4 regions of the Allobosea sp. Tri-49 genome follow, and region 2 is predicted to be linked to each of the others. Evidence: riboswitches for the same ligand, from Rfam matches in the RefSeq annotation. Region 2 holds a riboswitch; each other region holds the start of a gene.
The links. Region 2 has a riboswitch for cobalamin ahead of BLM15_RS11585 (ribonucleoside-diphosphate reductase subunit alpha). Riboswitches for the same ligand answer to the same signal wherever they lie in the genome.
Positions count from the first base shown of each region.

Region 1: another riboswitch for cobalamin. It lies ahead of BLM15_RS31965 (ABC transporter substrate-binding protein); the one in region 2 lies ahead of BLM15_RS11585 (ribonucleoside-diphosphate reductase subunit alpha).
Region 3: another riboswitch for cobalamin. It lies ahead of BLM15_RS24710 (TonB-dependent receptor plug domain-containing protein); the one in region 2 lies ahead of BLM15_RS11585 (ribonucleoside-diphosphate reductase subunit alpha).
Region 4: another riboswitch for cobalamin. It lies ahead of BLM15_RS18905 (CbtB domain-containing protein); the one in region 2 lies ahead of BLM15_RS11585 (ribonucleoside-diphosphate reductase subunit alpha).

Region 1 covers NZ_CP017946.1:4,859,144-4,861,968, reverse strand. Annotated here, with positions in the region: gene BLM15_RS23470 (FecCD family ABC transporter permease) at 1-545, opposite strand, end outside; gene BLM15_RS31965 (ABC transporter substrate-binding protein) at 542-1,552, opposite strand; cobalamin riboswitch at 1,793-2,003, opposite strand; gene BLM15_RS23460 (mandelate racemase/muconate lactonizing enzyme family protein) at 2,033-2,825, opposite strand, start outside.
Region 2 covers NZ_CP017946.1:2,336,903-2,339,727, reverse strand. Annotated here, with positions in the region: gene metE (5-methyltetrahydropteroyltriglutamate--homocysteine S-methyltransferase) at 1-744, opposite strand, end outside; cobalamin riboswitch at 857-1,061, opposite strand; cobalamin riboswitch at 1,204-1,400, shown strand; gene BLM15_RS11585 (ribonucleoside-diphosphate reductase subunit alpha) at 1,516-2,825, shown strand, end outside.
Region 3 covers NZ_CP017946.1:5,124,637-5,127,461, forward strand. Annotated here, with positions in the region: gene BLM15_RS24710 (TonB-dependent receptor plug domain-containing protein) at 1-1,607, opposite strand, end outside; cobalamin riboswitch at 1,730-1,929, opposite strand; gene BLM15_RS24715 (flotillin family protein) at 2,003-2,825, opposite strand, start outside.
Region 4 covers NZ_CP017946.1:3,924,057-3,926,881, forward strand. Annotated here, with positions in the region: gene cbiB (adenosylcobinamide-phosphate synthase CbiB) at 1-3, shown strand, start outside; gene cobO (cob(I)yrinic acid a,c-diamide adenosyltransferase) at 1-611, opposite strand, end outside; gene cobU (bifunctional adenosylcobinamide kinase/adenosylcobinamide-phosphate guanylyltransferase) at 626-1,138, opposite strand; cobalamin riboswitch at 1,224-1,403, shown strand; gene BLM15_RS18905 (CbtB domain-containing protein) at 1,439-1,612, shown strand; gene BLM15_RS18910 (CbtA family protein) at 1,623-2,378, shown strand; gene BLM15_RS18915 (DUF1636 family protein) at 2,427-2,825, shown strand, end outside.

The DNA.
Region 1 (2,825 bases), 2.5 Mb from region 2:
GTGACGATCGTCGCCGTCGCCGCATTGAAGAGTTGCGAGGTAGCGACACCTGCGAGGATGACGCGATCGCTCGCGCTGCCGGCGCCCGTCGCCAGCAGCGCGACGACCGCAAGTGCGGCGCAGGAGCCGATAAAGGCGCCGGCAGAGACCGTCAGCGCCGTGCCGCCGATACCGACGCCGAGGATCAGGACCGCGACGGCGCCGGTCGAGGCCCCGGCCGAGATGCCCAGCACATAAGGCTCCGCCAGCGGGTTGCGCAGCAGCGCCTGCAGGATGGCGCCCGAGAGCGCGAGGGCGCCACCGCATAAGCCAGCCATCAGCGCCCGGCTCAGGCGGTAATCGAAGATCACGCCCTGCTGGATCGCGCTGACCGGAAAATCGAGGCTGAACAGGCCGTTGCCGAGCGCCCGTAGCGCCGTCTCCAGCGGAATGCGCATCTCGCCGATCGTCACCGCCAGCGCCACCGAGAAGGTGAGCGCCAGCAGAGCCGCCAGCGCGATGGCGATCCGCGCTGGCCAGTTGGGACCGTGGACGGCGTGGCTCAAGGAGAAAGGCCGAAACCGGCGATCGCCTTGGCTAGCGTCTCGATGCCATCGACCGTGTCGAGGCCGGCGCGGGTCGCACCGACATCGATGATGACGACACGGTTGTTCTTCACCGCATCGAGCTTGCTGGCGACGGGGTCGGTCTTGAGGAAGTCGAGCTTCTTCTCGATGTCGTCGGCCGGGAAGCGGCGGCGATCCATCTTCACCGTGACGATCACCGCGGGGTTGGCGGCAGCGATGCTCTCCCAGCCGACCAGTGGCCATTCCTCATTAGTGGTGATGATGTTGCGGGCGCCAAGCTTCGACAGGATATAGGCGGGCACGCCGTTCTTGCCGGCCATGAAGCCGTCGCCCTTGATGTCCTTGCTGGAGAACCAGACCACGACCGGCACGTCCTTGGCCTTGACGTTCGCCACAGCCTGGACCGCCTTGTTCTCGCGCGCCTTCAGCTCGGCAATGAGCGCATCGGCCCGATCGGCGACGTCGAAGATCTGGCCGAACTCGCGGATATTGCGATAGACCAGCTCCATCGTGAACATTTGCGTGCGCACGCCATCGCCGGCGCCGGAATTGTCCTTGCCGACACAGTCGGTCGGCGAAACGTAAGTCGGCACCTTGACCTTGGCGAACTGGTCGCGCTTGCCGACGATGCCGTTGGGCCCGACATGCCATTCGAACATCGCGGTGACGAGATCCGGTTCCTGGGCGAGCACCGCTTCGAAGCTCGGATCGTTGTCGGCGAGACGCTTCACCTTGGCGTTGACCGCCTGATAGGGCTTGGCGACCGGCGAGAACCAGACCGCGGTGCCGACGACGCGGTCGGCGAGACCGAGCGCGTAGAGGATTTCGGTCTGCGTCTGGCCGATCGCGACGACGCGCTTGGGCGGACCGGCGAAGGTCACGCTCTCGCGGCAGTTCTCCAGTGTCAGCGGATACTGTGTTGGCGCAGCAGAAGCTGCACCCGCAAGCAAAGTGCCGAGAAGCACCGCAGCGGGCCATTGCAGCAGGCGGACAAATCGACGCGCAGTCGGCACAGGACGAGCCTCAAATGTAACAATGTTGCATTTCTGATAGAGGGGACGGCACGCAGCCGTCAAGCTCTGCGCCGTCGCGCGCATGGTGGTCGTTATGGACATGGACTTCATCGCTCCCCGAGATGACGGATGGGAGCTGGCAGGGGATGTGGACAGATGGCGGGCTCGGACGACCGCCACCGATGCACACCTCCGGGACACCCCGCCCGAAAGACGTCTTCGACGATCGGGGCAGGTCTCCTGGCTCGCGGGTCGACGCCGGTTCCGCCCGGCCTTCCCGGCGCAAGGAGCACCAGTGGACGATGGACGGAGAGCTCGCCGCTTACAGTTGCGGGGGCAGCCTCGGCTTTGGAGCAAGCGCGCCTCACCGAATTCCCTCTTAGCTCCGGAAGCAACCCGGAGAACCTCGATCGCGCCCACCCTATAAGGCGGCGCTACATCGTCAAGCGCCGTTCAGAGGCTGGGCGTGCTGTAGAGCCGCTTGCCCTGGACGGAAATCTCGACGTCCTGGAGGTAGCTTTTCAGCGCGGTGGTCGCGACCTCGATGCCGAGGCCGGGCGCATCCGGCGCTGCGACCTGCCCCCGCGCATCGCGCTCCAGATGATTGGCGGAGATCGCCGTGGCGAGCGGCTTCGGCATCGCCGGATATTCGCAGATTTCGTGATCGGCGAGCCCGGCATAGGGCTGCAGCGAGGCCGACAGCGCCAGATGCGAGGTGAACGTGTGGTTGACGAAGGTCACGCCCTTCGCCACCGCGTAATCCGCCACCGCCTTCGAGGGACCGATTCCGCCGATCCGGCCGCAATCGATCTGGACATAGCCGATGCCGCCATAGTCGATCAGCTGCTTGGCCATGGTTTCATTGTGGGCGCCTTCGCCACCGGCGAGGCGCACCTTTGGGCTAAGCTTGGCGAGTGCGCCATAGGCTTCAAGCGCGCTGGCGTGGAAGGGCTCCTCGAACCAGCGGACATCCGCCTTCTCCATCGCCGGCAAGCGGGCGGCCGCGCGCTCGACGTCTTCGATGAAGATCTGGCCGGTATCGACGAGCAGTATCCCGTCGGTTCCCAGCCCTTCCCGAGCCGCAACGAAATGCTCGGCATCGGCCTCGACGCTGCCGCGGCCGATCGGTCCCCAGCCGAACTTGGCGGCACGGAAATTCCGCTTCCTGGCATCCCGCGCACGCTCAAGCGTCTCCTGCGCCGTGCCGCCGAATAGCACCGAGGCATAGGGCGTCTTGGGATGGCTC
Region 2 (2,825 bases):
CGCATAGCTCCGGCGCAGAGCCTCGCGGGCCGGCTCGTCGAGATCGAGCACGAGGCAGGGCTCGTCGATCTGCACCCAGTCCGCGCCATTGGCCGAGAGCCGGCGCAGCACGTCGATATAGATCGGCAGCAGTTCACCCAGCAGCGAGAGCGGATCGAAGGACGGATCCTTGGCCTTGCCGAGCTTGAGGAAGGTCACGGGCCCGAGCAGGACGGGCCGCGTCTCGTAGCCGAGTGCCTTGGCCTCGCGATATTCCTCGACGGGCTTCAGCGAGGCCAGTTCGAAGCGCTGCCCGGCTGCGAACTCCGGCACCATATAGTGGTAGTTGGTGTCGAACCATTTGGTCATCTCCTGCGCCGGGACGCCGTGATGATGCTCATGGTCGTGATGAGCATGGCCGCAGGAGGTGTGCGGCTCGGTCTCGCCCTGCGAGCCCCGTGCCATGGCGAAATAGGTGCCGAGCGGCACCGGGCCACCCTTCCAGCCGTAAATGGCCGGGATCGCGCCGACCATGACGCTGGTGTCGAGGACCTGGTCGTAGAACGAGAAGTCGTTTGACGGGATCACGGTGATCCCTTGCGCCTTCTGCCGCGCCCAGTTGGCGGCGCGCAGACCGGCTGCGGTTTCAAGCAGGGACTGTTCGTCCGATTTCCCGGCCCAGAAGCTTTCGAGCGCGGTCTTGAGTTCGCGGCGCGGACCGATGCGCGGCGTGCCGAGAGCGGCGACGGAGACTGATTGAGACATAGGCTTAACCCCATAAAATGGGGGCAAAGGCCAGAGCGGACGCGTGTGAGAATCCGGGCGACGGAAAATCGGCGCGGATCCGCAACCGCACCACCGGGACACCCCGCCCGAGGACGTTCATGTTGTCGGGGCAGGTCTCCTGGCTCACGGGTCAGGGCAGCTGTCCGGCCTTCCCGCGACCTTGTCGGTCCCAGTGGCTTCGATTGGACAGCGGCTCGCCGCTTACAGTTGCGGGGGCAGCGCCGGCACTTCACCGGCTTCCCTCTTAGCTCCGATGCGGCAAGCCGCGCCGGAGAACCTCGACCGTGCCAGTATGCCGATCCGAGAGTAGACGTCAATCGAGATATAAAGACATCTTTATGTCTCCATGTTTTTTGGGGGCTGTTGGAGATATCCTCGCTTTCCACATGCGAGAGACAAGTCACGCACGATCAATTGACAGCGTCAGCGCAGAGACTACTAAATCTGGTGGTCGATGGTCTCTCGAATCGCAAGATCGAGAGCTAAGAGGGAAGCCGGTGGGAAACCGGCGCTGCCCCCGCAACTGTCAGCGGTGAGTTCGCGTCCATGTAAGTCACTGAGGCCGCAAGGCCTTGGGAAGACGGGCGAGAGCTGCGACCCGCGAGCCAGGAGACCTGCCGCGACCCTAGTTTTACGTCCTCGGGCGGGGTGTCCCGGTGGTGCGCTTGGCAGGTCGCGGCCTTGGGTTGCCGCGCGCCTTCTCGACGCAACCGCTCGGCCTTTGCCCTCAACATCTTGGGGTTGATGCCGATGTCTCTGTCTCTCGAAGCCGAACGGCCTGCGGCCGCCGCGCCGGTTATCACTGCTGCGCCGCCGACAGCCGCGGCGAGCGAGCCGGGCTACCAGATCATTCGGCGCAACGGCGGGGTCACCCCTTTCGATCCCTCGAAGATCGCGGTTGCGCTGACCAAGGCCTTCCTCGCCGTCGAAGGCTCCAGCGCTGCCGCCTCGCGCCGCATCCACGACGTCGTCGCCGAGCTGACCGAGCAGGTCGTCGCCGGACTGACCCGCCGCGCCGCCACCGGCCGCACCTTCCATATCGAGGACGTCCAGGACCAGGTCGAACTCGCCCTGATGCGCGGCGAGCATCACAAGGTCGCCCGCGCCTATGTGCTCTATCGCGCCGAGCGTGCCCGGGAGCGCGCCAAGGTGGTCGCTGAGACCCAGCCGGCCGCCGCCGCTGCGCCGTCGCTGCAGATGAAGCTCGCCGACGGCACGCTGGTTCCGCTCGATGCCGCGCGTCTCGACAAGGTGGTTCGCGAGGCCTGTGCGGAGCTCGACGGCGTTTCGGCCGAGCCCGTCCTCGCCGAGGCACAGCGTAATCTCTATGACGGCATCTCGCTCGACGAGTTGGCGCTGGCGCCGATCCTTGCCGCGCGGACGCTGATCGAGAGCGAGCCGAACTATGCCAAGGTCTCGGCCCGCCTGCTGCTCGACAAGCTGCGCCGCGAGGCGCTGAGCTTCGTCCACGGCCGCGCCGAGCAGGCGACGCAGCAAGAGATGGCCGGCCGCTATGGCGAGTATTTCGAGGCCTATCTGAAGGTGGGCATTGCCAACGAGCTGATCGACCCCGAGCTTGACCGCTTCGACATCGCCCGTATCGCCGCTGCGCTGAAGCCAGAGCGCGACCTGCAGCTCGACTATCTCGGCTTCCAGACGCTTTACGATCGCTACTTCCTGCATGTCCGCGGCAACCGCTTCGAGCTGCCGCAGGCCTTCTTCATGCGTGTCGCCATGGGGTTGAGCCTGCGCGAGATCGACCGGGAGGCGAGGGCGATCGAATTCTACGACCTGCTGTCGTCCTTCGATTTCATGGCTTCGACGCCGACCCTGTTCAATTCGGGCACGCTGCGGCCGCAGCTCTCCTCCTGCTTCCTGACCACGGTCGCCGACGATCTCGACGGCATCTTCAAGGCGGTGAAGGACAATGCCCTGCTCGCCAAATACTCCGGCGGGCTCGGCAATGACTGGACGCCTGTGCGCGGTCTCGGCGCCCATATCAAGGGCACCAATGGCGAGAGCCAGGGTGTGGTGCCCTTCCTGAAGGTCGCCAACGACAC
Region 3 (2,825 bases), 2.8 Mb from region 2:
AAAGTGTAGTCGGCGCGGACCTTGAACTGCGGCGTCAATTCCAGTGCTGCGAAGGCCTCGACGCCCTTCGTCGTGGCGCGGCCGATGTTCGTATAGGAGGTGCGCGCGGCGTTGGTCAGGATCAGGTTGTCGATGTCGTTATGGAAGTACGTCGCGCCGAATTTGACCTGCCCGCTCAGCAGCGGCTGCTCGAAGCCGGCATCCCAGCCGCGGCTTTCCTCCGGCTTGAGGTTCGGGTTGCCGTAGAAGTTGAAGGCCGGGCGTGAATCGCTGAAGCGCTCGCTCAGCGTCGGCGCCTTGAAGCCGGTGCCATAGCTCGCCTTCAGCTTGGTTTCGGTGCCTGGCACGATGAGGACCGGTGCGATGCGATAGGTGGTGTGGCCGCCGAACTTGTCGTCGTGATCGTAGCGGATATTGGCGACGGTGAAGAAGCGGTCGGTCCAGTTCGATTGCAATTCGACGAAGGCGCCCCTGTTGCCGTTCGAGACGGTCTTGTTGGGGGTGTCGAAGCGCTCGGTCTCATATTGCAGGCCTGCGACCAATGTCTGGCCCTGCGTGATCTTCAGGTCGCCGCGCCAATCGTATTTGGTGCGCTCGCCGAGATTCTCGGTCGGTAGCTCGAGAATGCCCGCGGCGTTCGGCCGGCGGTTGGAGCGATCCTGGTTGCTGTAGGAGACGCCGAAGCGGTTGACGAAACGGCCGTCCAGCGGATCCCAGACGATCTCGCCGCGGGTGAAGGCCTGGCGGTAGTTCTGACTGGAGCGGAAGGCATCCGGCCGGCTCGGGAAGCCGGAATCGTTAGTGAACAGCAACTGCCCGTCGATATAGCGGCCGACCCAGTTGACGCTCAGCGTGTCGGTGAGGCGGGCGCCGAGGCGGGCGGAATAGCTCCAGTTGTCATAGGAGTTGGGATTGCGGCGCCGGCCAGGCGGAACGAGTTCCGGCGGCGTTATTGGTGTCGCCTCCGCTCGAAAATGGCTGACGCTGAAGGCATAGTCGAAGCGGTCATTGCCGCCGCTGAGGCCGACGCTCTGGTTGAAGGTGCCGTGCGAGCCGGCTTCGATCGAGCCCGTCAGCTTCGGCGGGCCTTCGCCACGCTTGGTGGTGATCGAGATGACGCCGCCGAGCGCATTGGCGCCGTAGAGGCCGCTCTGCGGGCCGCGCAGCACCTCGATCCGCTCGATGTCGGTGGTCAGCATCTGGCCGAAATCGAAGGAGCGGTTCGGTGTTGAGGGGTCGTTCACCTCGATGCCGTCGATCAGCACCTTGACGTGGTTCGAATTGGTGCCGCGCATGAAGACCGAGGTCAGCCCGCCAGGGCCGCCGGTCTGGACGATGTTGAGGCCGGGCACGGCGGCGAGCGCCTGCGGCAGGGTGCGGCGCTGCTGGCGTTCGATCTCCTGTGCCGTGACGACGGTGACGGAGCTGGCGATCTCCCTGGCCGGCGTCGGCACGCCGGTTGGGCTGACGACGATCTCGTCGAGCGCGATCGGCTTCTCGCTCGATTGCGCTCGCGCTGCGAGTGGCGTCAGTAGGGTCGAGGCGGCGAGCAGGGACAAGGCAACAGGCAAACGCCCGCTCTTGGCGGGGCTGGGCAAACGGATCACGGTAAAACCTCGGCGGTAACGTCAGTGGCACGTCACCGCGAACGAGATAATCCGCTCCGCTCCCGCAAACGGGCGCGCAAAGGCTTATCACCCATCAGCGGACCCCCGGCCGATGTGTTCGCGTGTGACCACGGCTGACGGCAGGTCTCCTGGCTCGCGGGTCACCGCCTTTCACCGCCTTCCCAGGTCCGAGGCCCCAGTGGCGTGTGGCGAAAGGCTCGCCGCTTACAGTTGCGGGGGCAGCCGCAGCATGAGATGGCCAGGCCACCCGCACTGCGTTCCCTTTTGATCCCGTGAGGGAACCGTCGCATTCACGAGTAGGGCGGAAATGCGGCGGGGTCAATTCGGACTCCGCCGCCGCGTTCCCTCGCGTGAGGCGCCATTATCTGCGAGGATCAGTCCGGCTTGGCCGGAGGGGACGGCTCCTTGCCGGCGAGCGGCGTTTTGGGCGCAGCCGCCTTGGGTGTTGCCGACGCCTGCATCGAGTTGCCGAGCGAGGCGGCGAGCAGGGCCTGAGTCGGATCGGACCCCTTGAAGCCGGCCTGGGCCAGTATCTCGTCGAGGATAGGCTTCTGGGCGGTGAAGCTCAGGAGCTGGCTGGAGAGGTCGCCGATCGGGTTGCCGGCGTGCTCTCCCTGCGCCCCGGCAAGGGCGCTCGCGAACCCGCCCGCGCTGAAGATCCGGATGTCCGAGATCTTCTCGATCGGCTTCATCGCCTGCTCCAGAGCGAGCGGCACGATCTCGATCCGGGCCTTGGCCAGCTCGAACTCGATGATGCCCGCGGAGAGCGCATTGCGCGCCTCGTTCTTGGCGCGCTCGGCCCTGGCCTGCGCCTCGCCGAGCTCGATCACGCCGGTGGCGCGGATCTTGGCCGCTTCGGCTTCGGCCTCGGCCTGGATCTTGACCGCGGCGGCAAGGTCCTCGGCCGCGTGGCGCTCGGCCTCGGCCTTGACGGTGACCGCGGTCGCCTGCTGCTCGGCGTCCTTGCGGGCATCGATCACGGCGATGCGCTTGGCGCGTTCGGCGATCTCGACGTCGCGAGCGGTGGTCACCTGCTCCTCGGCCGTCGTCGCCGCAGCCTTGGCCGCGTCGGCCTTGGCGCGGGCCGCCTGCTCTTCCTCGGTCTTGTTGGCCACCGCGATGGCGGCATCGATGCGGGCGGTCTCGGTGATCTTGCGCGCCTCGGCCTCGCGTTCGGCGATGCCACGCTCGGCGTCG
Region 4 (2,825 bases), 1.6 Mb from region 2:
TAGAACTCGATCCCCTCCTGCGCCTTCACGCCGGCGGCGAAGTGGTGCTTCACCAGCGTCATCTCTGTGACCAAGTCGGCGGCCTCGATCAGCTCAGGCTTGGCGTTGCGGCCAGTGACGACGATGTGGAGATCCGAGCGGCGGGCAGCGAGCGTCGCAACCACCTCGGCGAGCGGCAGATAGTCGTAGCGCAGGGCGATGTTGAGTTCGTCCAGCACGAGCAGCCGGATGCTCTCGTCCGCCATCAACTCCCTGGCCTTGTCGAAGGCGCGGGTCGCCGCAGCGATGTCGCGGGCCTTGTCCTGCGTCTCCCAGGTGAAGCCCTCGCCCATCGAATGCCAGGAGATCTGGTCGCCGAAGGCCTCCAGCGCCTTGCGCTCGCCGGTCGACCAAGCGCCCTTGATGAACTGCACGACGCCGATGCGCCAACCATGGCCGAGCGCGCGCAGGATCAGGCCGAAGGCGGCGGTCGACTTGCCCTTGCCCGGGCCGGTGTTGACGATCAGCAGGCCCTTCTCGACCGTCTTGCCGGCGACCTCGGCGTCCTGCACTGCCTTGCGCTTTGCCATCTTCGCCTTGTGGCGGGCGGCATCCTCGGCTTGGTCCGTCATCGTCGCTTCGCTCTTCATTTCACCTGCATCGGCAATCCGGCGACCATGAAGACCACGCGCCCGGCCTGCGCCGCAAGCCGCTGGTGCAGGCGGCCGGCCTCGTCGCGGAAGCGCCGGGCGAGCGCATTGTCGGGCACGATGCCGAGGCCGACCTCGTTGGAGACCAGCACAACCGGTCCCTCCGCCTCGCGGCAGGCCGCAATGAGCTCGCCGGTCGCGATCGCGATGTCGCGTTCGGCAAGCAGGAGATTGGTCAGCCAGAGCGTCAGGCAATCGACGAGGATGGGCTGCCCGGACCGGGCGTTGCGGATCGCCTCGGGCAGCGCGACCGGAGCATCGACCGTTTGCCAATCGCGGGAGCGGCGGGCGCGATGCTCGGCGATCCGGGCCCGCATCTCGTCATCATAGGCCTGGGCGGTGGCGATATAGGTCCAGGCGGGCGGCAGCGCCTCGATCAGCGCTTCCGCATGGCGGCTCTTGCCGGAGCGGGCGCCGCCGAGGATGAGGGTGAGCGGGGGGAGGGTCATGCTGCAGTCTCCGCGTCATGCTTCGGCTTGCGCCGCGCTCCGCCGGGAATGACGGCATTGCATTGCACAGCACCGCGCCTGTGGCTAATGATCATCGGTGACGGTGCCTCGACGACGAGGTGAAAAGGGAACGCGGTGAAGGACCGCGGCTGCCCCCGCAACTGTAAGCGGCGCGTCCTGCGCCATCGGCCACTGGGTTTCCCGGGAAGGCGGAGCAGGACACCAAGCCGTGAGCCAGGAGACCTGCCGTCTTCCGATGTCGTCCAGCAGGCTGCCGGTGGGGTGGCCAGGAGTGAGCCAATGAACACCGCAACCGTCACCAGCCAGGCCAGCGTCTCGGAACGGGCGAAAGCCGTCGCCGCCGCGCTGATCCTCGGCTTCGTGCTGATCTACACCGTCGGCTTCGCCGCCTCGTCCACTGTCCACAACGCGGCGCACGACACCCGTCACGGCCTCGCCTTCCCCTGTCATTGAGGGGAAGCACATGGTCACGCGTATTCTCACGGTCAGCATCCTGGCCGGGCTTCTGGCTGGACTGCTGATCTCGGCGCTCCAGCACGTCACCACCACCCCGCTGATCCTCAAGGCCGAGACCTATGAGGCGGCGCTGCGTACGCAGGGCGCACCGATGCAGGCCGCCTTCACCGATGGCGCCCGCATCCAGCTCGCCCATAACGATCCGAAAGCCGGGGCGGAGCACACCGGCGAGCATGAATGGAAGCCGCAGGACGGCTTGCAGCGCACCGCCTTCACCAGTCTGGTGACGATCGGCACCGCGATCGGCTTCGCAGCCCTGCTGCTCGCCGGGATGATCGCGGCAAACGAACAGATCGACCAGTGCCGGGCGCTGGCATGGGCTGTCTGCGGTTTCCTCGCCTTCGGACTCGCCCCGGCGATGGGGCTGGCGCCTGAATTGCCGGGTTCAGCCGCGGCCGAACTGCAACAGCGCCAGCTCTGGTGGCTGCTGACGGCGGTGGTCACCGCCGGCGCGCTCTTCGTGTTCCTGCGGGTCGAGGCCTCCTGGGCGCGGGCGCTTGCCGTGCTGGCGCTGCTCGTGCCGCATCTGATCGGCGCGCCGCATCCGGCTGCGCCGGAGAGCAAGGTGCCGGCCGAGATCGCCGCGCATTTCGCCGCGCTCTCGCTCGCCATCCAGGCCGCCCTCTGGCTCGCCACCGGCTTTGCCGTCGGCGTGCTCTGGCCCTGGCTTGCTCGTCGCAGCGCCGCAGCCGCGGCGGCCTGACGCCTCGCGCGGCCGATTGCGGCCGCGCCAGCCCAAGGAGGCGTTTCGATGCTCGAAGGCGATCTCGCCCTCGCGACGGAAACCCGGCTGGAGCCGGGCTGCACCATCCATGTCTGCACCGTCTGCCGGCGCCAGCGCGAGGACCTGCCGGAGGGCTATGACCAACCCGGCATCGGCCTCGCAGCGGCACTCTCAGAGCGCATGGCCGGCAGCGGCATCGCCGTCGTCCCGGTCGAGTGCCTCGCCGTCTGCAAACGGCCCTGCACAATCGCGCTCGCGGCCGACGGCAAATGGACCTATCTGATCGGCGATCTCGACGCCGGTCTTCATCTCGACGAGATCGTCGGCGCGGCGGAAAGTTTTGCCGCCAGCGCCAACGGCATCGTTCCCTGGAAAGAAAGACCCGTCTCGTTCCGCAAGGGCGTGGTCGCGCGCGTGCCTCCTTTG